DNA from 2 places in the Terrisporobacter hibernicus genome. Region 2 is predicted to be linked to the other one. Evidence: a T-box and tRNA genes for the amino acid it is inferred to sense, from the RefSeq annotation. Region 2 holds a T-box; the other holds one or more tRNA genes.
What was found. A T-box is a leader RNA that pairs with one kind of tRNA and senses whether it is charged. The one in region 2 lies ahead of thrS (threonine--tRNA ligase), so its partner is inferred to be a tRNA-Thr.

Region 1 (15,752 bases), 1.2 Mb from region 2:
TCTTAGCAGGAGTACAAGAATCAAGTCCAATAGTACTTGGATTAATAGTAGGATGTATGTCAGCATTTGATATGGGTGGTCCAGTAAACAAAGCAGCATATGTTACAGGTACCATGTTACTTGCTCAAGGTAACTACTTATTTATGGCAGGAGTATCTGCAGCATGTATAACTCCTCCACTTGTAATAGCCCTTGCTGCAACATTTAAAAAAGACAGATTTACAAATGATGATCGTACAGCTGGTTTATTAAACTACGTGCTTGGATTTACTCATATAACAGAAGGTGCAATACCATTTGCAGCTAAAAATCCATTAAAAGTTATACCAGTATTAATGATAGGTTCATCTATATCAGCAATATTAACTTATATGATGAAAATAGAGGTTCCAGCTCCTCACGGTGGATTCTTAATACTAAGATTAGTTAATCACCCAATGATGTGGGTGGCTTGTATATTAGCAGGTTCTGCAGTAGGTGCTTTGCTTTATGTATTAGTTACACCAAAAGTAGAAGTTAAAAAAGATAATAAAATAAAAGAAGCTGTAAATAAGCAAGGAATAGATAAGGTTGTAGCATCTTTATACAATGAAAATACAGTAGCTTTAGAATTAAAAGGTAATACAAAAGAAGAAGTTTTAAATGAAATGACTGATTTATTATACAAAGATGGTATTTTAACAAATAAAGAAGAGTTCTTAGCTGAAATAAAGAAAAGAGAAGAAATTGGATCAACTGGATTTGGAAATGGTGTGGCAATACCTCATGCTAAAACTAAATCAGTAGTAAAACCAAGAGTTGCAGTGGGAATATCTAAAAAAGGTTTTGAATTTGATTCCCTAGATGGAAAACCAGTACACTTAATATTTATGATAGCAGCAGGAGAAGGAGATAATGACTTACATTTAAGAACCTTATCTTCATTAGCGCAAAACTTAATGGAAAAAGAGTATGTGGATCAAATATTAGGAAGTAAGGACGCAAAAGAAATAGTTAGTTTATTGGCATAAAGGAGAGAAAAATGGCTTTAGTTACTACAAAAAAAATGTTATTAGATGCTCAAAAAAATGGATATGCAGTAGGAGCATTTAATGTGGAAAATATGGAAATGGTAATGGCAGTTGTAAGTGCAGCTGAAGAGACAAAATCTCCAGTTATAATGCAAACAACTCCATCAACAGTAAAATATGCTGACTTTGATTACTTTTATGCAAATGTAAAAGTGGCAGCACAAAAAGCAAATGTTCCAGTGGCAATACATTTGGACCATGGAAATAGCTTTCAATTGGCAATGAAAGCTTATAGAACAGGGTATACATCAATAATGATAGATGGATCTCATGGTAGTTTTGAAGAAAATATAGCTTTAACAAAATCTGTAGTAGATGTTTGTAAAAATGGAAATGTTCCAGTAGAAGCTGAACTTGGAAAAGTTGGAGGAAAAGAAGACGACTTAGACGGTGGAGATGGAGGATACACAGACCCTCTAGAAGCGAAAGAGTTTGTTCAAAGAACGGGAGCAGATTCCCTAGCAATTTCCATAGGAACAGCTCATGGAGTATATAAGGGAGAACCTAAGTTAGATTTAAATAGATTGTCACAAATAAGAGAAGTAGTAGATATTCCTCTAGTACTTCACGGCACATCTGGAGTGCCTGATGAGATAGTTACAGAGTGTGTAAACAGAGGAATTTGTAAAGTAAACTATGCAACAGACCTAAGAATAGCTTTTACTAAGGGAGTAAAAAAGGTATTAGAAGAAAACCCTGATACAATAGATCCTAAAAAATACAACTCTCAAGGGAGAGAAGAAGTAAAAGAGTATGTTAAGTCAAAAATGATAGTTGTAAAAAGTGCAGGACAAGCTAATTAATAATATTTAAGTTTATATAAAGGCTGATGTAAATGAGAACAGGACTTCTTATTTACATCGGCCTTTTTTCTTACTAGGAAATTATGTTGATTTGAAAACCGTAAAAAATATATAGCTGGCCATATTAAGTATTTTATTTAAACATGTCTAATAAGTCTATAAATACATAATCTTCCAACAATTTTGGAGGCAATTGTAAAAAATTTTTTTTGAGTATATAATGTGTGAAAGTGGCATAATTTAAGCATAAGTGTAAAAGGAGTGGATTATATGACAAATACTAAGCCAACTATGTTACATAGTAATAGAGGATCTGTTTTTTCTGTATTTAGTGAAGATGAATTAAAAAACATGACCCAAAACAGCACAAGAAAAGTGGCTATATGTGGAAGAGTAAAAAACAGTGGGATTGTTGATGTTCCAGAAGGTGCCACACTTTCAGATATTATTGAATTAGCTGGGGGTATATTAAATAAAAAAGATTTCAAAGGTGCCCATATTGGGGTTCCACCATATGGAAGATTTTTATGTAAAAAAGATTTAGATAAAGAATTAGATTTTGCATTATTTGATAACTATATTAGAGCAATCAATGTATTATCAGAAGAAGATTGTATAGTTCAATATTCCAAATTCTATATGGATTCTGTAATAGGGTCAATGCAAAATGGGAAATCATTAGAGGATTACGCTAAAGTAAAAGACCAAATTGAAAGAGTTTGTAAAATTTTAGATAGAATAAGTAAGGGAAAATCAAATATGCGTGATGTTTACTTACTTAGAACTATAGCAGAACAAATAAAAGAAGATTTAAATCAAAAACACAATATTATGGAAGAAATTTTACAAAATTTCTACGATGAAATTAGCGAACATATAGAAGAAGACAAATGCTACACTTTGCAATGTAATAACTTAATAAAACTTACTATTACAGATAAGTGTATAGGATGTGGAGCTTGCAAAAGAGTATGTCCAGTAGACTGTATAGCAGGTGAACGTAAGCAACAACATAAAATTGACTATAATAGATGTACTCATTGTGGTAGATGTGTATCAACATGCCCAGTAGATGCAATTACAGCTGGGGACAACACTTTAAAATTTATAAGAGACTTATCTACTCCTAATAAACTTGTAATTACACAAATGGCACCTGCAATAAGAGTTACCATAGGTGAAGCTTTTGGTTTTGAACCAGGAGACAATGTGGAGAAAAAACTTGCAGCAGGTCTTAGAAAATTAGGTGTGGACTATGTATTTGATACAAACTGGGCAGCTGATTTAACAATTATGGAAGAAGCTGCAGAACTACAAGATAGACTAGAAAGACATTTTGCAGGAGACGAAAGTGTAAAATTACCAATGCTAACATCATGCTGTCCAGCATGGGTAAAATTTATAGAGCAAAACTATGGTGATATGCTAGATGTACCATCAACGGCAAAATCTCCAATGCAAATGTTTGCAACAGTAGCTAAAGATATTTGGGCAAAAGAAAAAGGCCTAAAAAGAAGTGAAGTAACATCTGTTGCTATAATGCCTTGTATAGCGAAAAAATACGAAGCATCTAGACCAGAATTTTCTCGTGGTTTAAATTACGATGTTGACTATGTAATAACTACAAGAGAATTAATAAAAATATTCCAAGATTCAAAAATAGATTTAAAAGAACTTGAAGATGAAGAAATAGACCAAATACTTGGTGAATATACAGGAGCAGGTGTAATATTTGGTAGAACTGGTGGAGTTATAGAATCAGCTCTTAGAACTGCTCTTGAAAATATGACAGGGAAACAAATTGAAAATGTAGAATTCCACTCACTTAGAGGATTTGATGGATTTAGATCCTGCGATGTGGAAGTTGGAGATATCAAACTTAGAATAGGTGTAGCTCATGGATTAGAAGAAGCAGGAAAAATGCTTGATAAAATAAGAAGTGGAGAAGAATTTTTCCATGCTATAGAAATCATGGCTTGTCCTGGAGGATGTGTTGGTGGTGGTGGCCAACCTAAAGTTAGAAAAAACAGAGATGAAATTTTACAAAAACGTGGAGAAGGACTAAATAACATAGATAGAAGTAAAGACATAAGAGTTTCTAAGGAAAATCCAGCGGTACAAGCTATTTATGACAAGTATTTAGATTATCCACTAAGTCATAAAGCACATGAATTACTTCATACTAGATATTTTGTAAGAAGAAAAAAATAAAACTACAAATATAAGATAGGGTATTTAATATCCTATCTTTTTTACATGCTAGAATATTAATTGACAAAAATTAGGTTAATATAAGAGATTGTGATATTATATATGGGAAATAATTACAATTATGAGGAGGGGTTTATGAAAAAATCATTACGAATTATTTTATTGGTAATATTAGTTATATTATTAATTGGCTTACCTTTATTATGGAAAAATATATCACAAACAAGTCAAACATCAGAAAACAAAACATCTAGCAAAGATACATCAACTTACAATTATATTAATAAAGATGGTAAAACCTTAGAAAGTAGAATTAATACTCCAGAAGGATTTACTCGAATTTCATCTGATAAAAACAGTATGGGAGAATTTTTACGTCAATATCCATTAAAAAAAGATGGTTCACCTGTGTTACTTTACAATGGTAAAGAAAAGGCTAATCAAAGCGCTCATGCGGCTGTGTTTGATATGCATCTTGGTGATAGGAATTTACAACAATGTGCCGACTCTGTAATTAGAGTATATGCAGAATATTTTTATGAACAGAAACAGTTTGATAAAATTAAATTTCACTTTGTAGATGGTTTTTTATGTGATTATGAAAAATGGAGAAATGGATACAGAGTTAAGACTAATGGAAATAGCTCATCATGGGTAAAAACAAGTAAATTTAACGATTCCAAAGAATCTTTTGAAAGTTATCTTAATATGGTTTTTGCTTATGCAAGTACTTTATCTCTTGAAGAAGAATCAAAAAAAATTAAACCTGATGAAATGCAAATAGGGGATATTTTTATTACTGGAGGAAGCCCAGGCCATGTAGTAATAGTTGTTGATATGTGTGAAAACGATAAGGGAGAAAAGGGATTTTTATTAGCCCAAGGATATATGCCAGCTCAAGAGTTCCATATATTAAAAAGTAATAGAGGAGACAATAATCCTTGGTATTATGTGTCTGATATTAAATATCCATTTAAAACTCCTGGATATACTTTTGAAAAAGAATGTTTTAGACGATTAGATTATTAAAAAATAAATAATGAAAAAAGAGTCCATCTATAAACTTAGGTGGGCTATTTTTTTACATGTTAGAAAATAATAGTTGAATTTAAGCTGTAAAAAAGTAGTAGTTTATTAGTATTACTACTCTAGTGCTACTGTGAAATCATACTGAATAGACATGAAAATACAATTACAATTAAATAGTAACAAAATAGTAGAAGGGGGATAAATATGAAGAGGGTATTTAAAAGTTTTATATCAGTATTAACAGCACTAATACTTACAATTTCAGCATGCTTTGTAAAAGTACCGACTGCCTATGCAGATGAAAAGAAGCCTGTAGGGCAGGTTACAGTAAGCATGGAAAAATTCACTCTAGGCCTTGGTTATATTATTGAACCAGTTTTGGTGCCTATATACGAAGGTGATACAGGAGCGACCATAATAACTAGAATGATGGACCAAAATTTAGGAAAAGGTAGCTATGAATATACAGGAAGTATAGGTGATCAATCAGGTGTAGTAGGACAATCATTCTACCTAGCAAGTGTTAAAGATAAGGATCATAGAGATAGTAAAATACCAAATTATATTCTTAAAGAATGTGATGAACCATATGGAAGAAATAGAGAAGACTGGTTAGGGGAGTTTGACTATACTTCTATGTCAGGATGGATGTATGCCGTGAACAATTGGTTTCCAAATTACGGAGCTGGACAATATAAGTTAAAAGATGGAGACGTAATGAGATGGCAATTTACAACTTGGGGATATGGCAGTGATTTAGGGTCAACATTTATGGGTGGAGGAGACGCACTAGTAAATCCACCAATAAAAGACAAGTTAACTACAGCTATAGCAACAGTTAATAGCTCAGAAGAAAAAGAAAAATTACTTCAAAATAAAGAAGTAAAAAAAGCATATGATGAAGCTATGAAAGTGCTTCAAGACATGGAAACTACTGAAGCAAAAGTAAAATCTGCAACTGAAAACCTGCAATCTAGTATAAAAAAATATGAAAACGATAAAATAAACCAATCTGTTTCTAATGCAGTAAAAGAAACAGGTGCTTATTTATTGAAAACTGTACCAGAAGCTGGATTTGGAACGTTTAGCGGAGAGTGGACTGTTTTAGGTTTAGCTAGAGGTGGAATAGAAGTACCAAATGGATACAATGAAAAATACGTGGAGAATGTAAAAAAGGTTGTAGCTGAGAAAAAAGGTGTACTTCATAAAGTTAAATATACTGAGTATTCTAGGCTTATATTAGGACTTTCTTCAATAGGATTAGATGCTACTGATGTGAGTGGATATAGTATGGTAGCACCACTTGGAGATTTTAATGGAGTTAAAAGACAAGGGATAAACGGACCTATATTTGCTCTTATAGCGCTAGATTCTAGAGGATATGAAATACCAAAAGCACCAGAAGGAAAAGTTCAAACTACAAGAGAAATGCTAATAGATTATATATTAGGCAAAGAAATAACTCAAAAATCAGGAGAACTAGGAGGATGGGCATTAACTGGTAGTACACCAGATCCAGATATAACAGCTATGTCTATTCAATCTTTAGCGCCATACTATAACACTAATGAAAAAGTAAAAGCTGCAGTAGATAGAGGATTAACTCAACTTTCAAAATTACAATTAGACAACGGAGCTTATAATAGTTGGGGAACAGTAAATAGTGAATCTACAGCTCAAGTTATAGTTGCTCTTACAGCCCTTGGAATAAATCCAATAGAAGATGAAAGATTTATAAAAGTGAATAGTAAAACAGGAAAAGAAAGTAATTTATTAAGTGGAATAATGCAATTTTATAGTGAAGGTGGAGGATTTAAGCACGTATTAGATATGAATACAGATGCTATGGCAACAGACCAAGGAATGTATGCTTTAGTTGCTTATGAAAGATTTTTAGATGGAAAATCATCACTATATGATATGCAAGATCAAATCAATTATACATTAGATAATGTAGAGCTATATGATGATGAAACAAAACAATTAGAAGTTAAAGGGGCTCCAGGCTGTTCATTAGGTAAAATAACTTGGTCAGTAGAAGACAAAGATGTAGCTACAATATCAGAAGATGGAATATTAACAGCTAAAAAAGCAGGAACTACAAAAGTAAATGCAAAAATAGGAAGTAAAACAATAACAGCAACAGTAACTGTAAAGAAAAACCCTGCTAAAATAGTAATGGAAAAAATAGATGCTTTAGGTGAAATTACTTTAGAAAAAGAAAAACAAGTAAAAGAAGCTAGAAAAGCTTATGAAGGTTTAGGTGATGAATTTAAACAAAAAGTTACTAATCTAAGTATATTAATTAATGCTGAAAAAACAATAGCTGCAATTAAAGAAGAAAATCAAAAAGTAGTAGATGAATTTGTTTCAAAAGTTAATGAAATTGATTTATCAGGAGGGTTTTCACAAGAAGTAAAAGGTTATGTTTTAGGATTAAAAGAAATATATGATAATTTAGATAAAGATCAAAAAGCCTTAGTACCTGAAACTTCATTAGATAAATTAACTAACAGTTTAATTAAAATTGATAAATTAGAGGTTGAAAATCTTATATCTATATTAGACAGTATACAAAGACCTGCAACTGAAGATGATTTAGATAAAGTAACTGGATTTTTAGCAGCATATGATGCTATGAGTGATTCTCAAAAATCTAAAGAAGAAGTTAAAAATGCAAAAGCTAAGATAGATGAAATATTATTAGAAATTGATGAAGAAAAAGCTTATGAACAAATGGCAAAAGAACTTGCATCAGATGTGAAAAAACTTAAAACACCAATAGATAAAAAAGAATTAGAAACTGGTAAATCTTTAGTTAAAAGGCATAAAGAGCTAAACGATAGAGCAAAGTTATATTTTATTGAAGATAAAGAAGCAGTGGCAAATTTAGACAAAATAAAAGTAAACATAGATCAAATAGCTACAGCAGACGAATTTGATAACTCTATAAGAGATTATGTGGTAGAGAATATTAACAGTAAAGAAAAACTGAAATCAGCTAAAAGCAAACTGGATACATATAATAAATTAAGTGATGAAGTAAAATCATATGTAACAGAAAAAGAAAAAGTTGAATCATTAAAAACTGCTATATCTAAAGCAGAAGAAAACTTAGCAAAAGCTAAAGAAGTTGATGATTTAATAAATGCATTACCAGAAAAAATAACGGAATCTGACTATGAAGCTGTTTTATCAGTAAAAGAAAAATACGATGAATTAACAGATGATCAAAAAGGTTTTGTAGAAAATCTTGATAAATTAAACAATGTATTAAGTCAAATACTAAAAAAATTTGAAAAAGAGTTAGAAGTAAATAATATAAAATCTACAGACCAAGTAGTAACAGGTAAAGGTGAAGCTGGAGCTAATATAGAAATCTATGTTGATGAAACATTAGTAGGAAATGGACCAGTAAATGAAGATGGAACTTTTGAAGTAAAAATACCTGAATTAAAAGGAGGTAAAACAGTATCTATTAAAATGACAAAAGAAGGATATGAAACTTTAGAAGTAACAAAAACAGTTGTAAAAGGTAATGACCAAGCAAATCCTGGAGATGGGGATCAAGGTAATGACCAAGACCAAGATGTAGATGATGATCAAAATTCAGATACGGGGGATAATCAAGGTGAAGATAATGACCCCAATATAGATAATGACCAAGATGTAGATGATAGTCAAAATCAAGATGGGAATGAAAGCAATGATAATTTAAATCAAAATTCTTCTGGAAGTGGCAGTAATGTACAAACAGGAGACCCATCATCAGTTGGGTATCTTGCAATGGGAATATTAGCAGCAGGAGGATTATTCTTTATTAGAAAAAATAAAGATAACTAGAAGTTAATATGATTAAGAAATAAGCCGAAACAGATAATTATGTTTCGGCTTATTTTACAAAATTAAAAAAAGTTCTTGACCAATATTTATTATGGTGATATAGTTATACTTGTCCTCAAGGAGAGGAAAACACCAAAGAAAAACAGAAAAAAAGGTGTTGACATAAAATTTTAAATTTGTTAAAATTAAAAAGTCGAAACAAAAAGAACTTTGAAAATTAAACAGTAGGTTAACAATAAATTAATTCTTTAAGAATTAAACTGAAACAACAAACAAACCAAGCCAGATATTCAGATAATGATTAGTCTGAGCAATGGACAACTTTTTTATGAGAGTTTGATCCTGGCTCAGGATGAACGCTGGCGGCGTGCCTAACACATGCAAGTCGAGCGATTTACTTCGGTAAAGAGCGGCGGACGGGTGAGTAACGCGTGGGTAACCTGCCTCATACACATGGATAACATACCGAAAGGTATGCTAATACAGGATAATATAAGAGATTCACATGGATTTTTTATCAAAGCTCCGGCGGTATGAGATGGACCCGCGTCTGATTAGCTAGTTGGTAAGGTAATGGCTTACCAAGGCGACGATCAGTAGCCGACCTGAGAGGGTGATCGGCCACATTGGAACTGAGACACGGTCCAAACTCCTACGGGAGGCAGCAGTGGGGAATATTGCACAATGGGCGAAAGCCTGATGCAGCAACGCCGCGTGAGTGATGAAGGCCTTCGGGTCGTAAAACTCTGTCCTCAAGGAAGATAATGACGGTACTTGAGGAGGAAGCCCCGGCTAACTACGTGCCAGCAGCCGCGGTAATACGTAGGGGGCTAGCGTTATCCGGATTTACTGGGCGTAAAGGGTGCGTAGGTGGTTTTTTAAGTCAGGAGTGAAAGGCTACGGCTCAACCGTAGTAAGCTCTTGAAACTGGAAAACTTGAGTGCAGGAGAGGAAAGTGGAATTCCTAGTGTAGCGGTGAAATGCGTAGATATTAGGAGGAACACCAGTAGCGAAGGCGGCTTTCTGGACTGTAACTGACACTGAGGCACGAAAGCGTGGGGAGCAAACAGGATTAGATACCCTGGTAGTCCACGCCGTAAACGATGAGTACTAGGTGTCGGGGGTTACCCCCCTCGGTGCCGCAGCTAACGCATTAAGTACTCCGCCTGGGGAGTACGCTCGCAAGAGTGAAACTCAAAGGAATTGACGGGGACCCGCACAAGTAGCGGAGCATGTGGTTTAATTCGAAGCAACGCGAAGAACCTTACCTAAGCTTGACATCCTTTTGACCGATGCCTAATCGCATTTTTCCTTCGGGGACAGAAGTGACAGGTGGTGCATGGTTGTCGTCAGCTCGTGTCGTGAGATGTTGGGTTAAGTCCCGCAACGAGCGCAACCCTTGCCTTTAGTTGCCAGCATTAAGTTGGGCACTCTAGAGGGACTGCCAGGGATAACCTGGAGGAAGGTGGGGATGACGTCAAATCATCATGCCCCTTATGCTTAGGGCTACACACGTGCTACAATGGGTGGTACAGAGGGCAGCCAAGTCGTGAGGCCGAGCTAATCCCTTAAAGCCATTCTCAGTTCGGATTGTAGGCTGAAACTCGCCTACATGAAGCTGGAGTTACTAGTAATCGCAGATCAGAATGCTGCGGTGAATGCGTTCCCGGGTCTTGTACACACCGCCCGTCACACCACGGAAGTTGGGGGCGCCCGAAGCCACTTAGCTAACCCTTTTGGGAAGCGAGTGTCGAAGGTGAAATCAATAACTGGGGTGAAGTCGTAACAAGGTAGCCGTATCGGAAGGTGCGGCTGGATCACCTCCTTTCTAGGGAGAATTAACCTACTGTTTAATTTTGAGAGCTTTTTTTTGCTTTCTCATATAAATACATTGGCGGTTTTTAATCACTAATGTATCTTTACATGGGGGTGTAGCTCAGCTGGGAGAGCACTTGCCTTGCACGCAAGGGGTCAGGAGTTCGATCCTCCTCATCTCCACCATATTTTTGCGCCATTTTATAATATAAGGAAAAAATTATATAAAAAATTTTTGCAAAATAGTAATAATACAAAGGGCCAAGCCCTAATGCGTATATGCTTGAGCAACGGGACAGACATGAACGAATGTGAATGGCTAGACGTTGCTCATATGCGAAGCATTTTAGCACTTTGAAAACTGCATAACATTTAGTGATATGACATTATAGAAGAAGATAAACTTCTTAAAAAATATATCATATAAAGAAGATAACTTTTAAAAATATCAATTTTGAGCAATGGGATTTGTCTGAATGTATATGAAGACAAAGACATTGGCGAAGCATTTTAATAACTGGTCAAGTTATTAAGGGTGTAGGGCGAATGCCTTGGCACTAGGAGCCGATGAAGGACGCGATAAGCTGCGATAAGCTTGGGGGAGTTGCACGTAAACTGTGATCCCAAGATTTCCGAATGAGGAAACTCACTTAGAGTAATGTCTAAGTATCGTATAGTGAATACATAGCTATGCGAGGGGAACCTGGGGAACTGAAACATCTAAGTACCCGGAGGAAGAGAAAGAAATTCGATTCCGTAAGTAGCGGCGAGCGAACGCGGAACAGGCCAAACCAGTGAAGTTTTCTTCACTGGGGTTGCGGACATATCATAAGGTCGAGGTATTGTAAGTGAAGAGAGTTGGAAAGCTCCGCTATAAAGTGTAAAAGCCACGTAGCTGAAACAAGAAATCGATAGATATGATCCAGAGTACCACGGGACACGTGAAACCCTGTGGGAAGCAGGAGGGACCATCCTCCAAGCCTAAATACTACCTAGTGACCGATAGCGTATAGTACCGTGAGGGAAAGGTGAAAAGAACCCCGGGAGGGGAGTGAAATAGAACCTGAAACCCTACACTTACAAGCTGTAGGAGTACATTATTTGTGTGACTGCGTACTTTTTGTAGAACGGGCCAACGAGTTACGTTACCTAGCAAGGTTAAGCACTTAAGGTGTGGAGCCGCAGCGAAAGCGAGTCTTAACTGGGCGTATAGTTAGTTGACGTAGACCCGAAACCGGGCGACCTATCCATGGGCAGGTTGAAGCGAAAGTAAAATTTCGTGGAGGACCGAACCCACGAGCGTTGAAAAGCTCGGGGATGACCTGTGGATAGCGGTGAAATTCCAATCGAGCCCGGAGATAGCTGGTTCTCTCCGAAATAGCTTTAGGGCTAGCCTCAAGATTTAGAGAAACGGGGGTAGAGCACTGAATGTCCTAGGGGGTATTGCACTTACCGAAGACTATCAAACTCCGAATACCGTATTCTTATGCTTGGGAGTCAGACTGTGGGTGATAAGATTCATAGTCAAAAGGGCAACAGCCCAGATCGTCAGCTAAGGTCCCTAAATGTACGTTAAGTGGTAAAGGATGTGGGATTGCACAGACAACCAGGATGTTGGCTTAGAAGCAGCCACTCATTTAAAGAGTGCGTAATAGCTCACTGGTCGAGTGATCCTGCGCCGAAAATTTCCGGGGCTAAAACGTACTACCGAAGCTACGGCATCATTTGAGCGACCGCGTTTGCGAGTTACTTTATGATGGGTAGGAGAGCTTTCTATACGGATTGAAGCATTACCGTAAGGAGATGTGGACTGTATAGAAGTGAGAATGTTGGCATGAGTAGCGAGATGTGGGTGAGAATCCCACAGGCCGTAAACCCAAGGTTTCCAGGGGAAGGTTCGTCCGCCCTGGGTTAGTCAGGACCTAAGCCGAGGCCGAAAGGCGTAGGTGATGGACAACAGGTTGATATTCCTGTACCACCAATAACCGTTTGAGAAATGGGATGACACAGTAGGATAAGCTAACCGCACTGTTGGTTATGTGCGGGCAAGTATTGAGGCAGTTCAGGTAGGCAAATCCGCCTGAATAATGCTGGGGTACGATGCGGAGCGAAATTTAGTAGCGAAGTAGCTGATTTCACACTGTCGAGAAAAGTCTCTATCGAGGTTAAAGGTGCCTGTACCGCAAACCGACACAGGTGGGTGAGGAGAGTATCCTAAGGCCAGCCAGAGAACTGTTGTTAAGGAACTCGGCAAAATGACCCCGTAACTTAGGGAGAAGGGGTGCCATGGAAACATGGCCGCAGAGAATAGGCCCAAGCGACTGTTTACCAAAAACATAGGTTTCTGCTAAGTCGCAAGACGATGTATAGGAGCTGACGCCTGCCCGGTGCTGGAAGGTTAAGGGGATCTGTTAGGGTAACCGAAGCAGTGAACTTAAGCCCCAGTAAACGGCGGCCGTAACTATAACGGTCCTAAGGTAGCGAAATTCCTTGTCGGGTAAGTTCCGACCCGCACGAAAGGCGTAACGATTTGGGCACTGTCTCAACAACAGACTGGGTGAAATTGTAATACCGGTGAAGATGCCGGTTACCTGCGACAGGACGGAAAGACCCCATGGAGCTTTACTGTAGCTTGACATTGAGTCTCGGTGCTACATGTACAGGATAGGTGGGAGGCTATGAAGCATGGACGTCAGTCTGTGTGGAGCCATCCTTGGGATACCACCCTTGTAGTACTGGGATTCTAACCAGCTGCCTTGAATCAGGTAGTGGGACACTGTCAGGTGGACAGTTTGACTGGGGCGGTCGCCTCCTAAAGAGTAACGGAGGCGCTCAAAGGTTCTCTCAGTACGGTCGGAAATCGTACGTAGAGTGTAAAGGCAGAAGAGAGCTTGATTGCAAGACATACAGGTCGAGCAAGGACGAAAGTCGGACTTAGTGATCCGGTGGTACCGCATGGAAGGGCCATCGCTCAACGGATAAAAGCTACCCTGGGGATAACAGGCTGATCTCCCCCAAGAGTCCACATCGACGGGGAGGTTTGGCACCTCGATGTCGGCTCATCACATCCTGGGGCTGTAGTAGGTCCCAAGGGTTGGGCTGTTCGCCCATTAAAGTGGTACGCGAGCTGGGTTCAGAACGTCGTGAGACAGTTCGGTCCCTATCCGTCGCAGGCGTAGGAAATTTGAGGAGACCTGTCCTTAGTACGAGAGGACCGGGATGGACGTACCGCTGGTGTACCAGTTGTTCTGCCAAGGGCATAGCTGGGTAGCTAAGTACGGAAAGGATAAGCGCTGAAAGCATCTAAGCGCGAAGCCTACTTCGAGATAAGATTTCCCACCGTAAGGTTAAGACCCCATGAAGACTACATGGTTGATAGGTCAGAGGTGGAAGTGTGGTAACATATGTAGCTTACTGATACTAATAGGTCGAGGACTTGACCAAAATAAACCTAAAGGTTTACATAGTAAATCAAATCCTTGTTAAAATTTTAATAAGGAAGATTTCAGTTACTAAAAACATAATGGAAACATTAAATGTTAGCAGTTTTGAAAGTACTAATTAACTAATTAGTATAACAGAAACTTGATTAGCTGGTGTGGCTCAACGGTAGAGCAGCTGACTTGTAATCAGCAGGTTGTAGGTTCGATTCCTATCACCAGCTCCAATAATAACTAGGCAATGGCCTAGTTTTTTTTGTGTGAAAAATAAAAAGAAAAATTAAAATTAGTTTAAATCAATTTTCATAAAATTGATAATTTTTAGATTAATTTTGGTATAAAATGGAAAAAATTTCTATGTAAATATTTGACGAAATATGGTATTATATTGAAATAAATAAATTAAGTATAGAAACAACTTGATTTAAAAAAGAAAATGTTTCTTAGACAGGACATCAAAGGAGAGATTGAAAAAATGGGTAAACCAAATAAAAAGAAAAAATCATTTACATTGCCATCGGCTTATACTGTGTTATTAATTATTACAGCAATAATAGCATTAGCAACACAATTTATACCAGGAATTAAAGCAGCTAAATTTTCAGATTTAGTTATGGCACCAATAAACGGTTTAAACGAGGCTATTGAAATAGCAATATTTGTTTTATTAATAGGTGGTTTTTTAGGAGTAACAGCAAAGACAGGGGCATTAGATGCAGGAATAGGAAATGTAGTTGCTAAATTAAAGGGAAAAGAATTAATATTAATACCAGTACTTATGTTTATATTCTCTTTAGGAGGAACTAGTTTTGGTATGGCAGAAGAAACTATAGCATTTGCTGCATTAGTTACAACAACTATGATAGTAGCAGGATTTGATCCATTAGTTTCAGTAGGTACAATTATACTTGGAGCAGGTAGTGGAGTTTTAGGTTCTACTGTAAACCCTTTCTTAGTTTCAACAAGTATAGGAGCTTTAAATGGAGTAGGAATTGAAGTTAACCAGATAATAGTTATAGGAACTGGAATAGCTTTATGGTTCTCATCATTATTAATATCTATCTACTTCGTTATGAAATATGCAAAGAAAGTTCAAAAAGATAAAAGTGCTTCAATATTATCAGAAAGAGAAATAAAAGAAGCGCATGATGCATTTATAGGAAATGACAAAAACGAAGAAGTAGTAGAATTTACTGTTAAAAGAAGAATAGTTCTTTGGTTATTTACTTTAACATTTTTAGTAATGGTAGCAGCAGTAATTCCTTGGGAAGAATTTGGAGTAACAATATTTGCAAACACATCGTTCTTAACAGGAGCTTCACTAGGTCACTGGTGGTTCTCTGAATTAGGTATGTGGTTTGTAATAATGGCAATTATTATAGGTGTAGTTTATAGAATGAGTGAAAAAGATATTGTTGGAGCATTTATGGATGGAGCTGCTGACATGGTTGGAGTTGCATTAGTTATAGGTGTGTCTAAAGGTATATCAGTAATGATGAGTACAACTGGATTAGATAATTATGTACTAAATCATGCATCAT
Region 2 (15,752 bases):
AGAGAAATTGAGGAAAATATAAAAACTATAATGATTGAAATAGAAGATGAAGTTGGTAAATTAGTTGTGGATCCTCACGTTGAAGAGTTAAAAGCAAAATATAAGGACTATGAAAAAATTATAGATTATATTAATAAGGTTAGAGAAGATATATTGAAAAATTTGGAACTGTTTTACTTAGATGATGAGGAAATTAGAGAATATTACAATAAAGATTGCTTTTTAAAATATGCAGTGAATTTATTTGTAGACAATGAAAATAATGAAAAGGCACCTGTTATTGTTGAAACTAATCCAAGTCCATCAAATTTATTTGGTAAGGTTGAGTATGATTATAATAGTGGCAATATAAAAACTGATTTTACCAAAGTTTTTGCTGGGTCTTTGCAAAAAGCTAATGGAGGATATTTAGTTTTGTACGCTCAACAGCTTTTATCTTACCCTCTATCATGGGAGCTTTTGAAAAAGGCTATACAGTCACAAAAAATTCCTATGGAGACAAAAGTATCAATAGAACCGGAGGAAATTCCATTAAAAGCAAAAATTATATTAATTGGAAGTAACTATATTTATGATGTGCTTTATAGATATGATAGTGAATTTAGTAAATGTTTTAAAATGTTTGTAGATTTTGATAATGAGATGGATAGAAATGATGTTACAGAATATGGAATGGCAAAATTTATAGCATTTCAATGTAAAAAAAATAAATTGAATCATTTTACTTATGAGGCTGTGGAAGATGTTATAAAACATAGTACTAGATTAGTAGGAAGTAAGAAAAAACTATCAACAGATTTCAACAAATTATTGGAGATAATAACAGAAGCAGATATTTTTGCCAAACTAGAAAATAAAGAATTTGTGGATAAGAAACATGTAGAAATAGCTATACTAGAAAAGCGTAAGCGTTTAAATAAAATAGAAAACAAGATTGATGAATTTATTGAAGATAATACCATAATGATTGATACTGAAGGTAGTAGAGTTGGTGTGATAAATGGATTATCAGTTCTTGGTATGGGAGAATATTCATTTGGAAGACCGTCAAGAATTAGTGTAACTACTAGTATGGGAAATAGAGGCATAATAAATATAGAAAGAGAAGTAAAAATGAGTGGAGCAATACACAATAAAGGAGTCCTTATTTTACAAGGTTATTTGTCAGAGCAATTTGCACAGGAATATCCTTTATCAGTAAATGCATATATTTGCTTTGAACAAAATTATGGAGGAATAGATGGTGATAGTGCTACTTTAGCAGAACTATGTGCACTACTATCATCCTTAAGTCAAATACCAATAAAACAAAATATAGCAATTACAGGATCTTTAAACCAAAAAGGAGAAATACAAGTTGTTGGTGGAATAACAGAAAAAATTGAAGGATTTTACAATGTATGCAAAAAAAGAGGATTTAAAGATAAAATGTATGGTGTGATTTTGCCAAAAGATAATATGGACAATTTAATACTTTCAGATGAAATGGAAAAAACAATAAAAGATGGATGTTTTAAAATTTATCCTGTGAGCAAAATAGAAGAAAGTGTAGAGATTTTAACAGATAAAATGTTTGAAGACATCAAAAAATTGGTAAAAGATAAATTAGATACTTATAATAAGTCAAGAGAATCAAAAAAGGAATAAATGAATTGATATAATAAAAAGCAAGAACTTAATAAGTTTTTGCTTTTTTAATACAAAAAATCAAAAAATTGAGAATTATTACTTTGTTATAGATTGACTAATTTGATAGATAATAAAAGTAAAAGATAAAATAAGGGGGAAAATAAATGAAAGATGTAAATAAAATATTAGACAAGTTAGAGGGAATTTATCCAGATGCTCATTGTGAATTAGAGCATACTACAGCTTTTGAATTATTAATAGCTACTATATTATCTGCTCAGTGTACTGATGTTAGAGTTAATATGGTGACTAGGGAACTTTTTAAGAAGTATAATACGCCAGAGGATTTTGCGAATTTATCTGAAGAAAAAATAATGGAAGAAATAAAAACATGTGGTCTTTATAAAAGTAAAAGTAAAAAAATTAAGGCCACATCAGAAATGATATGTAGAGATTATAATGGTAGCGTTCCAGATACTTTAGAAGAATTAATAAAACTTCCTGGCGTGGGTAGAAAGACAGCAGATGTAGTATTAAGTAACGCATTTAATAAAGATGCCATAGCAGTAGATACTCATGTTTTTAGAGTTGCAAATAGAATAGGTATTGTTAATACAAAAACTCCAGAAAAAACTGAGTTTGCTCTTATGGATACCATCCCAAAACACAGGTGGTCTCATTCTCATCATGTATTGATATTTCATGGTAGAAGAATGTGTAAAGCAAGAAAACCAGAATGTGAGTTGTGCCCAATAAAAAATGATTGTGATTTTTATCAAGGAAAGGAATGATACTATTGAAAAGACTTAAGATTGCAATATTTTTATCACTAATAATTGTATCCTTAAGCGGTGTAGTCTTAAGTAATGCGATTGAACTTGAAGGAAAAATACACAAAAATATTTATGTTAGAGATATTGATTTATCTAATTTAACAAAAGAAGAAGCTATAAAAACAATTAATAAGATATTAGATGACAGAGATTCTTTTTCATTAAACTTTAAGGGTGAAAATTATGTTTTTTCTAAAGATGATATAGAAACAGACTATGATGTAAAAGAAGTAGTTGAAAAGGCATATAGTATTGGCAGAGATAAAGGAATTATAGCTAATATAAAGACCAAAAGTAGTTTGTCTATGGGTAAAAAGGTAATACTAGATTATAGTATTACTTATGATGAAAAGAAACTAGATAAATATTTAAAAGAACTGAATAAAAAAATATATATAAAACCAATAAGCGCAACTATAAGAATAGCGAATGGAAAAATTATTGTAACTAAAGAAAAGGATGGATATAAATTAAATAAAGAACAATTAAAAAACGTAATAATTAAAAAAATAAAAGACTTAGATAATGAAGATGAAACTATACCTACTTTATTAGTTAAGCCATTTTATTCTTATAATGATTTAAGTAAAATTAATACTTCTTTAGGAAGTTTTGAAACTTACTTTAATGCCAATAATTATAATAGATCAAATAATATTAAATTAGCATCAAACGCAACTAGCAATATACTATTAGACAAAGGAGAAATGTTTTCTTTTAATTCATATATACAAAAATCTCATATTAATAAGTATTTAAAAGAAGCTCCAGTAATAATAAATGGAAAACAAGAAAAAGGAATAGGAGGAGGTATGTGTCAAGTATCGAGCACTATTTATAACGCGGCTTTATACTCTGGAATGAAAATAATTAATGTGAGAAATCATTCTATACCAAGTCCTTATATTGAAAAAGGGAGAGATGCTACTGTATCAGGAGGAACTATAGATTTAAAATTTTCAAATAAATTTGATAGTCCTATTTTAATACACAATCAGATTATAGGTAATAAAATTGTTTGTACTATTTATGGAAATAAAAAAGATAATAAAAATATTGAAATTGTAACGGAAACTACAGACATACTTCATAATAGAACAATTAGGAAAAATAGTGAAAAATATGATCTTGGTGTTAGGGTTATAGAACAAGAAGGTAGAAAAGGATATAAAGTTCAAACCTATAGAGTATATAAAAGCACATTAGGAAACACAACAGAATATATAGGTCAAAGTTATTATCCTCCTCAAGACAGAATTATTGTATATGGAACAAGAGAGTTGAGAAAGTAATGGTCAAAAAAGCAACTTTAATTAAAAGCATTTTCTGTTATAATGTATTTAGGAAAATATTAAAGTTGCTTAAAATTAAGCAAAATTGATAGATTAGTAATTTAAACGGAGGAACGTTATGTCAATAAACGTAGTATTAGTAGAACCTGAAATACCTCAAAATACAGGGAATATAATAAGAACTTGCGCGAATACAGGTGCAACTTTGCATTTAATAAGACCTCTAGGTTTTTCATTGGAAGATAAATATTTAAAAAGAAGTGGATTAGATTATTGGGATATATCTGATATAAGATATTATGATAGCCTAGAGGAGTTATTTGAAAAATATCCTGAAGGAAAGTATTTCTATTCTACTACAAAAACAAATCAATCTCATTCAGATATGAAATTTGAAGATGGTTGCTTTTTAGTTTTTGGAAAAGAAACCAAGGGGTTACCAGAAACTCTATTAGCAGAAAACAAAGAAACATGTATGAGAATACCTATGGTAAAACTAGAAAAGGCAAGATCTTTAAATTTATCAAATTCAGTTGCTATAGTTGTTTATGAAGCTTTAAGACAAATTGGTTATCCAAACATGAGATAATTATAATGACAAAGAGAGGAGATTAACGAGATGAATGAGATTAAAATAATATGTGATAGTTTATCTGATGTTAACAAAGAATACTTAGAAAAGTATGATATAGATGTTGTGCCACTAACGGTTATACTTAATGAAAAAGAATATAGAGATGGTATAGATATGCAACCAGAGGAATTTTATAGAATTTTAAGAGAGGAAAATGCATATCCAAAAACTTCTCAAGCTACTTATGCCCAATTTAAAGAAATTTTTGATAAATACACAAAAGATGGTAAAAAAATATTATATATATCAGGATCTGCAGCAGCTACAGGTACATGTCAAAGTGCTATAATGGCTAAAAATGATACTGAAGGAGAAATATATATATATGATAGTAATAATTTAACTTTTGGGGCAGGTTTCTTTGTTGTTAAAGCAGCTGAAATGATAAATGAAGGTAAAACAATAGAAGAAGTGTTTAAAGCATTAGATGAAATTAAAGAAAAATATGTTCTTATGTTTTCGGTAGATACTTTAGAATACCTAAAAAAAGGTGGAAGAATATCTTCTACTAAGGCAACTGTAGGTAGCTTATTAAATATAAAGCCCATATTAGAGGTTAAGGACGGATTAGTTTCTCAAGTTGGCCAAGTAAGAGGGAAGAAAAACGTACTAAACAAGATGATTGAATGCATTAAGGAAAGATTAGGGGACGACTTAGAGCAAGAAGAAGTTTACATAGGATATAGTGATGACTTGAAAGAAAGAGAAAAGCTTACTGAAATAGCTAAAGAAATTTTCAAACCTAAAAAAATAGGATATTTTATAATAGGAACTTGTGTTGGTTCCCATTCAGGCCCTGGTGTAGGTGGAATATTAGTATTTAAAAAATAGAAAAAATTAAGGAGGTATTAATGACCTCTTTTTTTTATGTAAAAATATTCGGGATAATATGCACGAATATGTAATAAAATGCAAAAATATTCTGTAAATAAACATTAATATGTAAATAAATTATAATATAGTGTATCACATTTAGAATAATGACTGGTAATTTGATGAAAAATGTAAAAAAAATTTAAAATAGTATAGATAAAATATCAAAAATAGTATAAAATAAAAAATATAAGAGACGAAATACTTATATTTTTCAGGAGGGACTTATGAAATTAAAAAAATTAGTAGCTTTATCATTAACAATGGTAATGTCTGTAGGCTTATTAGTTGGATGTGGATCTAAAAAAGATGAAGCATCAGAGAAGGTAGTAAAAATAGGTATGATAACTGATGTTGGTGGAGTGCATGATGAATCATTCAACCAATCTTCATGGGAAGGTTTGCAAGCAGTTGAAAAAGAATTAGGAAAAGATAAAATTGAAGTTAAAGTTTTAGAATCAAAACAAGACTCAGATTATGATTCAAATATAGATCAATTTATGGATCAAGAAATGGACCTAATAATAGGTGTTGGATATAAATTAGACAAAGCTATAGAAAAAGCATCTAAGGCTTATCCAGAGCAAAAATTTGCAATAATAGATTATGCTTACGAAAAACAACCAGAAAATGTAACTTCTTTATTATTTGAAGATAACGCTTCTTCTTACTTAACAGGATTAATAGCTGGTAAGATGACAAAGACTAATAAAGTTGGTTTTATAGGTGGTATGAAAGGTGTAGTTATATCTAAATTCGAAAACGGATTTAAAGCTGGTGTTAAGGATGCTAACCCAAAAGCGAAAATATCAGTACAATATGCAAATAGTTTTTCTGATCAAGCTTTAGGAAAATCTATAGCAAATTCAATGATTAAAAATGGTGTAGACGTAGTATTCCCAGCTGCAGGTGCTGTTGGAACTGGTGCGATAGAATCAGTTAAAGAAAATGGAAAAATGGCTATAGGTGTTGATAGAGACCAAAATTCATTAGCTCCAGATAACGTAATAACTTCAGCTATGAAAAATATAGATGTTGCTGTTGGTAACTTAGCAAAATCATTTGTTGACAAATCTTATAAATCAGGTGAAGTTATAATAGGTTCATTAGCAACAGGAGGAGTTGGTATAGCTCCAACTTCAGACAAGAATGTTCCGGCTGACGTATTAGAATATGTTAAAGCTAAAACTAAAGAAATAGTTGATGGTAAAATAAAAGTTCCAGCAACTGATAAAGAATACAAAGAATTATACGAAAAATAAAATCCTTGGGTATAAATTCTTAAAATACATATTCCACCAAAGAATATATATTCTCTGGTGGAATATTTTTTTTGATATACTATTGAACCACAATAAATAATGCAATACATACGATAAAAATATGGTAAATTTTTATAAATGTTGGCAAGAAGTATATAAAATGATATAATTGTTTAGTTAAATGTTATACACTAATTACAATAAAATATTTAAGTGATACACTAATTAACAATGGCAATGATTAAAATCATATAATATTTTATCTTATAAATATGGAATCTATAAAAATTAATTTTGCTGAACAAATAGATTATATGATTTATGGATAATATATAGATATATTATCCGTTTTTTATTATGAAAAATATGGTCAGACAAGGAGGGCTAAAAAAGCTATGAATAACAATAGCATTGACTACAGTCAAAAAGTTGTTGAAATGAAAAATATAACTAAAAAATTCGGCAACTTCATAGCAAATGACAACATTAATTTGACTGTGCATAAAGGAGAAGTGCATGCGCTTTTAGGAGAAAATGGAGCAGGTAAATCTACTCTTATGAATATATTATATGGACTTTATAATCCTACATCAGGAGAGATTTATATTAATGGAGAATTAGTAGATATAAGCAACCCAAATGTAGCAATATCAAAAGGTATAGGTATGGTACATCAACATTTTATGCTTGTTCAACCATTTACAGTAGCTGAAAATATAGTACTAGGAACAGAGCCAACAAAAAATGCAGGTGCGTTAGATATGAAAAAAGCCATAGATGATGTTAAAGAAATATCATCAAAATATGGATTATTCGTTGACCCTACGGCTAGAATTGAAGATATAACAGTGGGTATGCAACAAAGAGTTGAAATATTAAAGGCATTATACAGAGGTGCAGAAACTTTAATTCTTGATGAACCTACTGCAGTGTTAACTCCACAAGAAATAACAGAACTTATTAATATTATAAGAAATTTAACAAAAGAAGGAAAATCAGTAATAATAATTACTCATAAACTTAAAGAAATAAAATCTATAGCGGATCACTGTACTGTAATTAGAAGAGGTAAATACATAGACACTGTAAAAGTAGCAGATGTAACGGAAAATGACTTAGCTGAAAAAATGGTAGGTAGGGAAGTTAACTTCAAGGTTGACAAAAAAGAAGCAAGTACAACTAAAACAGTTTTATCAATTAGAGACCTAGTAGTAAAAGATAATAGAAGAATAAGAGTTGTTGATGGGCTATCTTTAGAAGTAAAAGCAGGAGAAATACTTGGAATAGCTGGAATAGATGGAAATGGTCAATCGGAATTGGTTGAAGCGCTTACTGGTCTTAGAAAAGTTGAATCTGGCCTTGTAGAAATAAATGGCCAAGCAGTAGTAAACAATAAGCCAAAGCAAATTTTCAAAAAAGGTATAAAGAATATTCCTGAAGATAGACAAAAAAGAGGTCTTGTTTTAGATTATACAGTTGCGGAAAACATTGTTTTACAAAACTACAAGGACAATAAATATTCTAAAAATGGAATATTAAATACTGAAGCAATTAATAAAAAAGCTGAAGAAATAATTGAAAGATTTGATGTTAGACCTAATGATCTTAATGCTAAGGCAAGAGGATTATCTGGTGGTAACCAACAAAAAGTAATTATAGGTAGAGAAGTAACAAATATAGAAGCTTCTAGAGAAAACAGTCATGAACCACAACTATTAATAGCAACACAACCAACTAGAGGATTAGACGTAGGAGCAATTGAATTTGTCCATAAATCACTAGTTGCTCAAAGAGATGCAGGAAATGGAGTTCTTTTAGTATCATTAGAGCTTGATGAAGTAATGAATGTTTCTGATAGAATAGCAGTTATATATGAAGGAAAAATAGTTGGTGTATTAGATGCAAAAGATGCAGATGAAAATACACTTGGAATGATGATGGCAGGAGGTGACTGTAATGGAAAATAGCTTAAAAACTAAGAAAAAATCTTTTATAGATGATGCTGTTAAGTTTTCATTCTTATCAATCCTTCTAGGTTTACTTGTTGGAGCAATAGTTCTTATTATTTCAGGAAACAGTCCTATAGAAGCTTATGGAGCTATGATTGAAGGTATAATTGGAAAGCCTAAATATATAGCTTGGACTATAATAAAGGCTACTCCATATATTCTTACAGGTCTTTCTATAGCATTTGCTTTTAAAACAGGATTATTTAATATAGGTGCAGAAGGTCAATTTATAATAGGTGCATTAGTTGCAACAGTAGTTGGATATAGTATTAATTTACCAGCTATAATTCATATTCCTTTAACAATAATTTTAGCTGGGCTTGCAGGAGGGCTTTGGGGTTCAATAGCAGGTTTTCTAAAATCTAAGTTTGGAATAAATGAAGTTATAGCAACAATAATGCTAAACTGGATTGCTTTTTACTTAAGTAACTTCATGATATCAAGTTCGTTTATATCCGTACCAAACAGTGAAGCTTCGGTAAATATACAAGATAGCGCAAGTATAGGCATAGATTGGCTAAAAGGTTTAGTTGGGCCAGCTACTAGTGTCAACTGGGGTATAATTATATCCATAGTTTTAGTACTTGTAATATGGTTTATATTAACAAAAACTACTTTAGGTTTTGAGCTTAGAGCAGTTGGTCACAACAAAGATGCGGCAGAGTATGCTGGAATAGATGTTGGGAAATCAATATTAAAGTCTATGGCTATAGCAGGTTTATTAGCAGGAGTTGCAGGTGCAATACAAGTTATGGGTGTAACTCATAATATAACAGTTCTTGCAGCACAAGAAGGATATGGATTTGATGGTATAGCTGTTGCTTTAATAGCAAACAGTAATCCTATAGGAGTAATATTCTCAGGATTATTATTTGGTGCATTTAAATATGGTGGAATAAAAATGCAATCTGTTGGAGCACCATCAGAAGTAATAAATATAGTTATAGGATCTATAGTATTCTTTATTGCATTAAGTAATGGATTAAGAATGTTATATATAAAAATGAAACAAAAGAAAGCAAAAGGGGGTAATATATAATGCAAGACTTAGCGATTATAATTAGTACAACGTTAATGTATTCAACTCCCCTTATATATACAGCATTAGGTGGAGTATTCTCTGAAAACTCAGGTATAGTTAATATAGGCTTAGAAGGTATGATGACAATAGGTGCATTTGCAGGAGCTGCAACTGGTTTTATAACAGGAAATCCTTGGTTAGCTTTTTTAGCAGGAGGATTAGCAGGAGCATTCTTTGCATTAATACATGCTTTTGCAACTATTAGCTTTAATGCAGACCACACAATATCAGGTGTTGCAATAAACTTATTAGCGCCAGGTTTTGCTTTATTTATATCTAAAATAATGTTTGCTGGAGCAACTACAACACCAACAATACCAATGGAGAATAAAATACCAAGAATATTTAATGGTACATTCCAAGGAGGTAGCGTATTAGATACTATATTTAATAATTATGCAACTGTATATCTTGCATTTATATTAGTAATAGTAGCATACTATGTTTTATATAAAACTAAGTTTGGTCTTAGAATAAGATCAGTTGGTGAGCATCCAGGAGCTGCAGATACATTAGGAATAAATGTTTCTAGGGTAAGATATAGTGCAGTTTTAATATCTGGATTTTTAGCCGGGCTTGGTGGGGCTTCAATGTCACTTGCATTAGTTTCTTCATTTAGACCTACGTTAGTATCTGGACAAGGGTATATAGCTATGGCAGCTGTTATATTCGGAAAATGGAGACCTCAATGGGCAGCACTTGCTTGCTTATTATTTGGTTTCTCTACAGCGTTATCTGTATACTTTGGAAGTCCAACATTACCATTTACAATAAATGAAAACTTATTATCTATGATACCTTATGTTGTAACATTAATAATATTAGTGTTATTTGTTAAGAGTTCTAAAGCTCCGTCAGCTTTAGGGAATCCTTACAAAAAGGGTGAAAGATAGTCAATTAAAAGCTATGGAAATTAAATTTCCATAGCTTTTTTGCGTATTTTTATGCATAGAAAAATATATTTAATTTCAACTTATAAAATTTTAAAAAATGTTTAATAATATAACTATCGGTAAAATTATAAATAATTTATCGGGGTAAAGTGTATTAAAACCATGACAATATATAAAAAACGATGTATTAAACTAGAATAAGTTTCTTTTAATTATTTGGAAGGGGCGATACAATGACAGACAGAATGATGCAAATAAGTTTTTTACCCCAAGATATAGGACTAATTAAAGAATATTTCCATGGAAAGAATTACTCTAAACTGATTAGTTATGATAAAACTTTAGACAGTATATATGTGAATATGTCTAAAATGAAAAGTTGTGACACACTTTGCTCAGGTATTGCAGACTTAATAATAAGTTTGATAAAAGAAAGAGATTTAAAAGAGTACATATGGAAAACGTACACTAATATAAGTGAAGAGGATAAAAAAAGTGTATATATAGAAGCTGTAAATTTATTTGACAAAAAAGAAGATTTTATAAAAGAAACTATATACAGTAAAGTAAATGAATTTATTATAGAAAATAACGATTTAAACTTAGAAGGTTTTGTTAAATTTAGAATGAAAGATTTTATTAGTTATATTTCTATATTAAGTGATATTGCAATGGAAGAACATTTGATAAAAAGAGATAAAAAAGAATTCTTAGACTCTTTAAAATATTTTATCGATATACAAGAAGAAAAGATGGAACTACTTAGAATTACAATTATGAAAGATGGGAACTTTGTCCTAAGTGATGAAAATGGAAGCGAGGTTGAAAATCTTAGTAACGAAGAACTTATGAATCTTGCTATGTCAGAAGACTTAAATAAAGAAGATATTTTAATAAGTGCAATAATGACATTATGTCCTAAGAAAATAGAAATACTTGATAATTCAAATAACAACAAATCAAAAGATATTATAGAAATGGTAAATCTATTATTTGAAGGAAAAGTAACGGTAATATATAGTAATTAATTATTATATTATGGTTGAATGATAAATACCTATCTGATATAATTAAAATTAATTAAAAATAGTGCTATGAAGAGACAAAGTAAAATAGATACATTGTTTTACAGAGAAGATGAGCCTTGGCTGTGAGCTTATCTAAAACAATCCTATTTGAAAACTAACTTGGAGCAGAATTTAGTAACATTTACATGTGAAAGTATTCGGTTGACAACCTTATAGTCATCAAGAGGATATATATTTTTATATATCAACTTGGGTGGAACCACGAGATATAACTCGTCCCAATTTTTATGGGACGAGTTTTTTTATTGTTAAAATAATATATTTTAGGAGGCAAAATTATGATAAAAGTTACATTAAAAGACGGATCAGTAAAAGAATTTGAAAATGAACTTTCTGTATTAGAAATTGCGAAATCAATAAGTGAAGGTTTAGCAAGAGCAGTTGTTGCAGCATCTGTTAATGATGAAGTAGTAGGACTTGACTATATGGTTAAGGAAGACTGTACATTAAACTTATTTAAGTTTGATGATGTAGAAGGAAAGGATGTTTTTAGACATACTTCTGCACATATGCTAGCACAAGCTATAAAAAGATTATATCCTGATGCTAAATTTGCAATAGGACCAAGCATAGAAAATGGATTCTACTATGATATAGACTTAGAAGAAAGATTAACTATGGAAGATCTTGCAAAACTTGAAGCAGAAATGAAAAAAATAGCTAAAGAAGATCAAAAGCTTGAAAGATTTGAATTACCAAAAGAAGAAGCCTTAGCTTGGGCTAAAGAAAATGGTGAAATATACAAAGAAGAGTTAATAAACGACTTACCAGAAGGTGAAATAATATCATTCTACAAACAAGGTGATTTCACTGATTTATGTAGAGGACCACACTTATTATCTACTAAAAAAGTAAAAGCTGTTAAATTACTTAGTGTAGCAGGTGCTTATTGGCGTGGAGACGAAAAGAACAAAATGCTTCAAAGAATCTATGGTATATCTTTTGAAAAGAACAAAGATTTAGAAGAATACTTACATTTATTAGAAGAGGCTAAGAAAAGAGACCATAGAAAATTAGGTAAAGAATTAGATTTATTCTTTATACCAGAAGAAGGACCAGGATTCCCTCTATTCTTACCAAAAGGAATGGAACTTAAAAATGCTTTATTAAAGTATTGGAGAGAAATACATAGACAAGATGGATATGTGGAAATAGAGACTCCAATCATATTAAATAGACACTTATGGGAGACTTCAGGACACTGGTACCACTATAAAGAAAATATGTACACAGTTCAAATAGATGAACAAGATTTTGCTATAAAACCAATGAACTGTCCAGGTGGTATGTTATTCTATCAAGCAAAACCACATTCTTATAGAGATTTCCCTATGAGAGTTGCTGAACTAGGTAGGGTTCATAGACATGAGTTATCAGGGGCTTTACATGGCCTTATGAGAGTTAGAGCTTTCACTCAAGATGATGCACATATATTCATGTTACCAGAACAAATAAAAGACGAAATAAAAGGTGTTGTAAAACTAATAGACAGTGTTTACAAAACATTTGGATTTGAATATCACTTAGAATTATCTACTAGACCAGAAGATTCTATGGGTACTGATGAAGAGTGGGAAACTGCTGAAAATGGTTTAAGAGAAGCTTTAGAAGAATTAAACTTACCGTATGTACTAAATGAAGGTGATGGGGCATTCTACGGACCGAAAATAGACTTCCACTTAAAAGATTGCTTAGGAAGAACATGGCAATGTGGTACTATCCAATTAGATATGCAATTACCTCAAAGATTTGATATATCATATATTGGACAAGATGGTGAAAAACATAGACCTGTTATGATACACAGAGTTGCTCTTGGAAGTATAGAAAGATTTATAGGAATATTAATAGAGCAATATGCAGGCAAATTCCCAGTATGGTTAGCTCCAACTCAAGTTAAGATACTACCTATATCAGACAAATACATGGACTATGCAAATGAGGTTAAAAAAGCTTTATTTGATGCAGGTGTAAGAGTTGATATGGATGATAGAGCAGAAAAAATAGGATTCAAAATAAGAGAAGCGCAACTTCAAAAAGTACCTTATATGTTAGTTGTAGGAGAAAAAGAAGCTGCAGAAAATCAAGTAGCTGTTAGATCAAGAGATAAAGGCGAAATGGGAAGTATGAACTTAAATGATTTCGTATCTATGGTAGTAAAAGAAGATGAGGAAAGAGTTAATATAGTTGAACAATAATTAATAAAAAATAACCTAGGATATAAATCCTAGGTTATTTTTATTTCTAGCAAGGTTCTTTTTGAATCAATGATTGCAATTCTTCTAAAGTCATAGTTTCCTTATCGTATAAGTGATTAGCAACAATGTGTAAATCATTTATATTTTCTTTTAATAATTTTAAAGTTTCTTTATAGCACTGTTCAACAATTTGATTTGCTTCTTTTTGAATTTGTTGTGACATAAAAGATTTTGAGTTGCCTTCTATTGTCATAAAACCTAATTTGCTCATACCATATTCACAAACCATTTGATCTGCAATGTCAGTAACTTTCTTTAAGTCATCTTTAGCTCCTGTAGATAAATGGTTAAATATAATTTCTTCAGCAGCTTTTCCAGCTAGTAATATTTTGATTTTTCCTATTAATTCTTCTTTTGTGTAAATATATCTATCTTCATCTGGAAGTTGAAGCACATATCCTAGAGCTTCCCCACGTGGAACGATAGAGATTTTTTGTATAGGACAAATATTTACAATATTGCTGACTAAAGCATGGCCAGCTTCATGGTAAGAAACAATTTTCTTTTCTTTTTCAATTAATACAGAGTTCTTTTGTTCTATACCAGCAATCACTCTTTCTATTGCTTTGTCAAAGTGATAATTACTTATTTCGCTACTATTGTCTCTTACTGCAAATATAGCAGCTTCGTTAGCGATATTCGCTAAATGTGCACCATTAAAACCATGAGTTTTACGAGCTAATAACTTTAAATCAACGTCTTTATGTAATGGTTTATTATTTGTATGAACCTTTAAAATCTCATATCTACTATTATAGTTAGGAGAATTGATACGTATATGTCTATCAAATCGTCCAGGTCTTAATAAAGCTTCGTCTAATAAATCCAGTCTATTTGTTGCACCGACTATTATAATATTATCATCTTTATTAAATCCATCCATTTCTACAAGTAGTTGATTTAGTGTTTGATCTTTTTCGTTGTTACTTTCAGAATGTCTTCTGGCTCCTATGGCATCAATTTCATCAATAAATATAATGCTTGGAGCTTCTTTTCTAGCTTTTTCGAAAAGAGTTCTTACTCTTTTAGCACCTACACCAACGTATTTTTCAACAAATTCAGAACCTGTTACATTAAAGAAGGATGAATCTGTTTCTCCGGCAACAGCAGATGCTAGAAGTGTTTTTCCTGTACCAGGAGGACCATAAAATAGTATTCCTTTTGGTATTTTTGCACCCATTTTTATATATTTGTCAGGAGACTTCATAAAGTCTACAACTTCGAATAATTCTTCTTTTACTTCATCAAGTCCTGCCACATCTCTAAATGTGGTTTTGGGTTTGCTGCTACTATGATCTTCAGTGCAGTTTTCTTTTTCCAGTTTTGTTTGAGCAAATACAGGAACTGGATTATTGATTTTTTTCAAAAAATTATTTATAATGTTCATATTAAACCACCTTTGAGGGATATAATTATTACTTACTTTATATTTTCCAAAGATGTAAAAATTTATTATAAAAAATTAAAAAAATAAACTTTTACATTAACAGTATTGTCATAAAAGAGAGCTTAGAAACAGAAAAACTGTAAATTTAATATTATAGAAAAAAATATAAAAAAATAGTTGACAAATAACTCAAAGAAGCGTATATTATATGGAGTAGTGATTAAAACTACAAAAATAATTAGTAAAACAAGAAGAAGTCCGTTCTCGCCTTACGCCACAGGTTAGTAAGGTTAATATAAGTTTAGTTTATGTGTATTTGATAAACTAAGTGTAATTTTGACTTATATAGCGGATGATATTCAATCATTCGCTTTTTATTTTATATAAAAATTTTGGAGGTGTCCTACAATTAGCAAAGAATTATCAATCAATGATCAAATAAGAGATAAGGAATTAAGAGTTCTTTCAGAAACTGGAGAGCAGTTAGGTATTATGTCTTCTAGGGAAGCCCAA

Region 1: it has a tRNA-Thr gene. The T-box ahead of thrS (threonine--tRNA ligase) is inferred to sense a tRNA for this amino acid. The anticodon was not compared.

The regions. Positions count from the first base shown of each region.
Region 1 covers NZ_CP081135.1:979,580-995,331, reverse strand. The annotation lists gene JW646_RS04820 (fructose-specific PTS transporter subunit EIIC) at 1-1,010, shown strand, start outside; gene fba (class II fructose-1,6-bisphosphate aldolase) at 1,022-1,873, shown strand; gene JW646_RS04810 ([FeFe] hydrogenase, group A) at 2,144-4,084, shown strand; gene JW646_RS04805 (DUF4846 domain-containing protein) at 4,220-5,113, shown strand; gene JW646_RS04800 (DUF4430 domain-containing protein) at 5,318-8,956, shown strand; rRNA gene JW646_RS04795 (16S ribosomal RNA) at 9,281-10,784, shown strand; tRNA gene JW646_RS04790 (tRNA-Ala) at 10,882-10,957, shown strand; rRNA gene JW646_RS04785 (23S ribosomal RNA) at 11,291-14,215, shown strand; tRNA gene JW646_RS04780 (tRNA-Thr) at 14,364-14,438, shown strand; gene JW646_RS04775 (YfcC family protein) at 14,687-15,752, shown strand, end outside.
Region 2 covers NZ_CP081135.1:2,150,898-2,166,649, forward strand. The annotation lists gene JW646_RS10685 (Lon protease family protein) at 1-1,647, shown strand, start outside; gene nth (endonuclease III) at 1,794-2,420, shown strand; gene JW646_RS10695 (VanW family protein) at 2,426-3,754, shown strand; gene trmL (tRNA (uridine(34)/cytosine(34)/5-carboxymethylaminomethyluridine(34)-2'-O)-methyltransferase TrmL) at 3,873-4,343, shown strand; gene JW646_RS10705 (DegV family protein) at 4,374-5,219, shown strand; gene JW646_RS10710 (BMP family lipoprotein) at 5,489-6,523, shown strand; gene JW646_RS10715 (ABC transporter ATP-binding protein) at 6,919-8,490, shown strand; gene JW646_RS10720 (ABC transporter permease) at 8,480-9,571, shown strand; gene JW646_RS10725 (ABC transporter permease) at 9,571-10,506, shown strand; gene JW646_RS10730 (putative sporulation protein YtxC) at 10,740-11,534, shown strand; T-box leader at 11,592-11,818, shown strand; gene thrS (threonine--tRNA ligase) at 11,873-13,792, shown strand; gene ftsH (ATP-dependent zinc metalloprotease FtsH) at 13,839-15,239, opposite strand; gene infC (translation initiation factor IF-3) at 15,666-15,752, shown strand, end outside.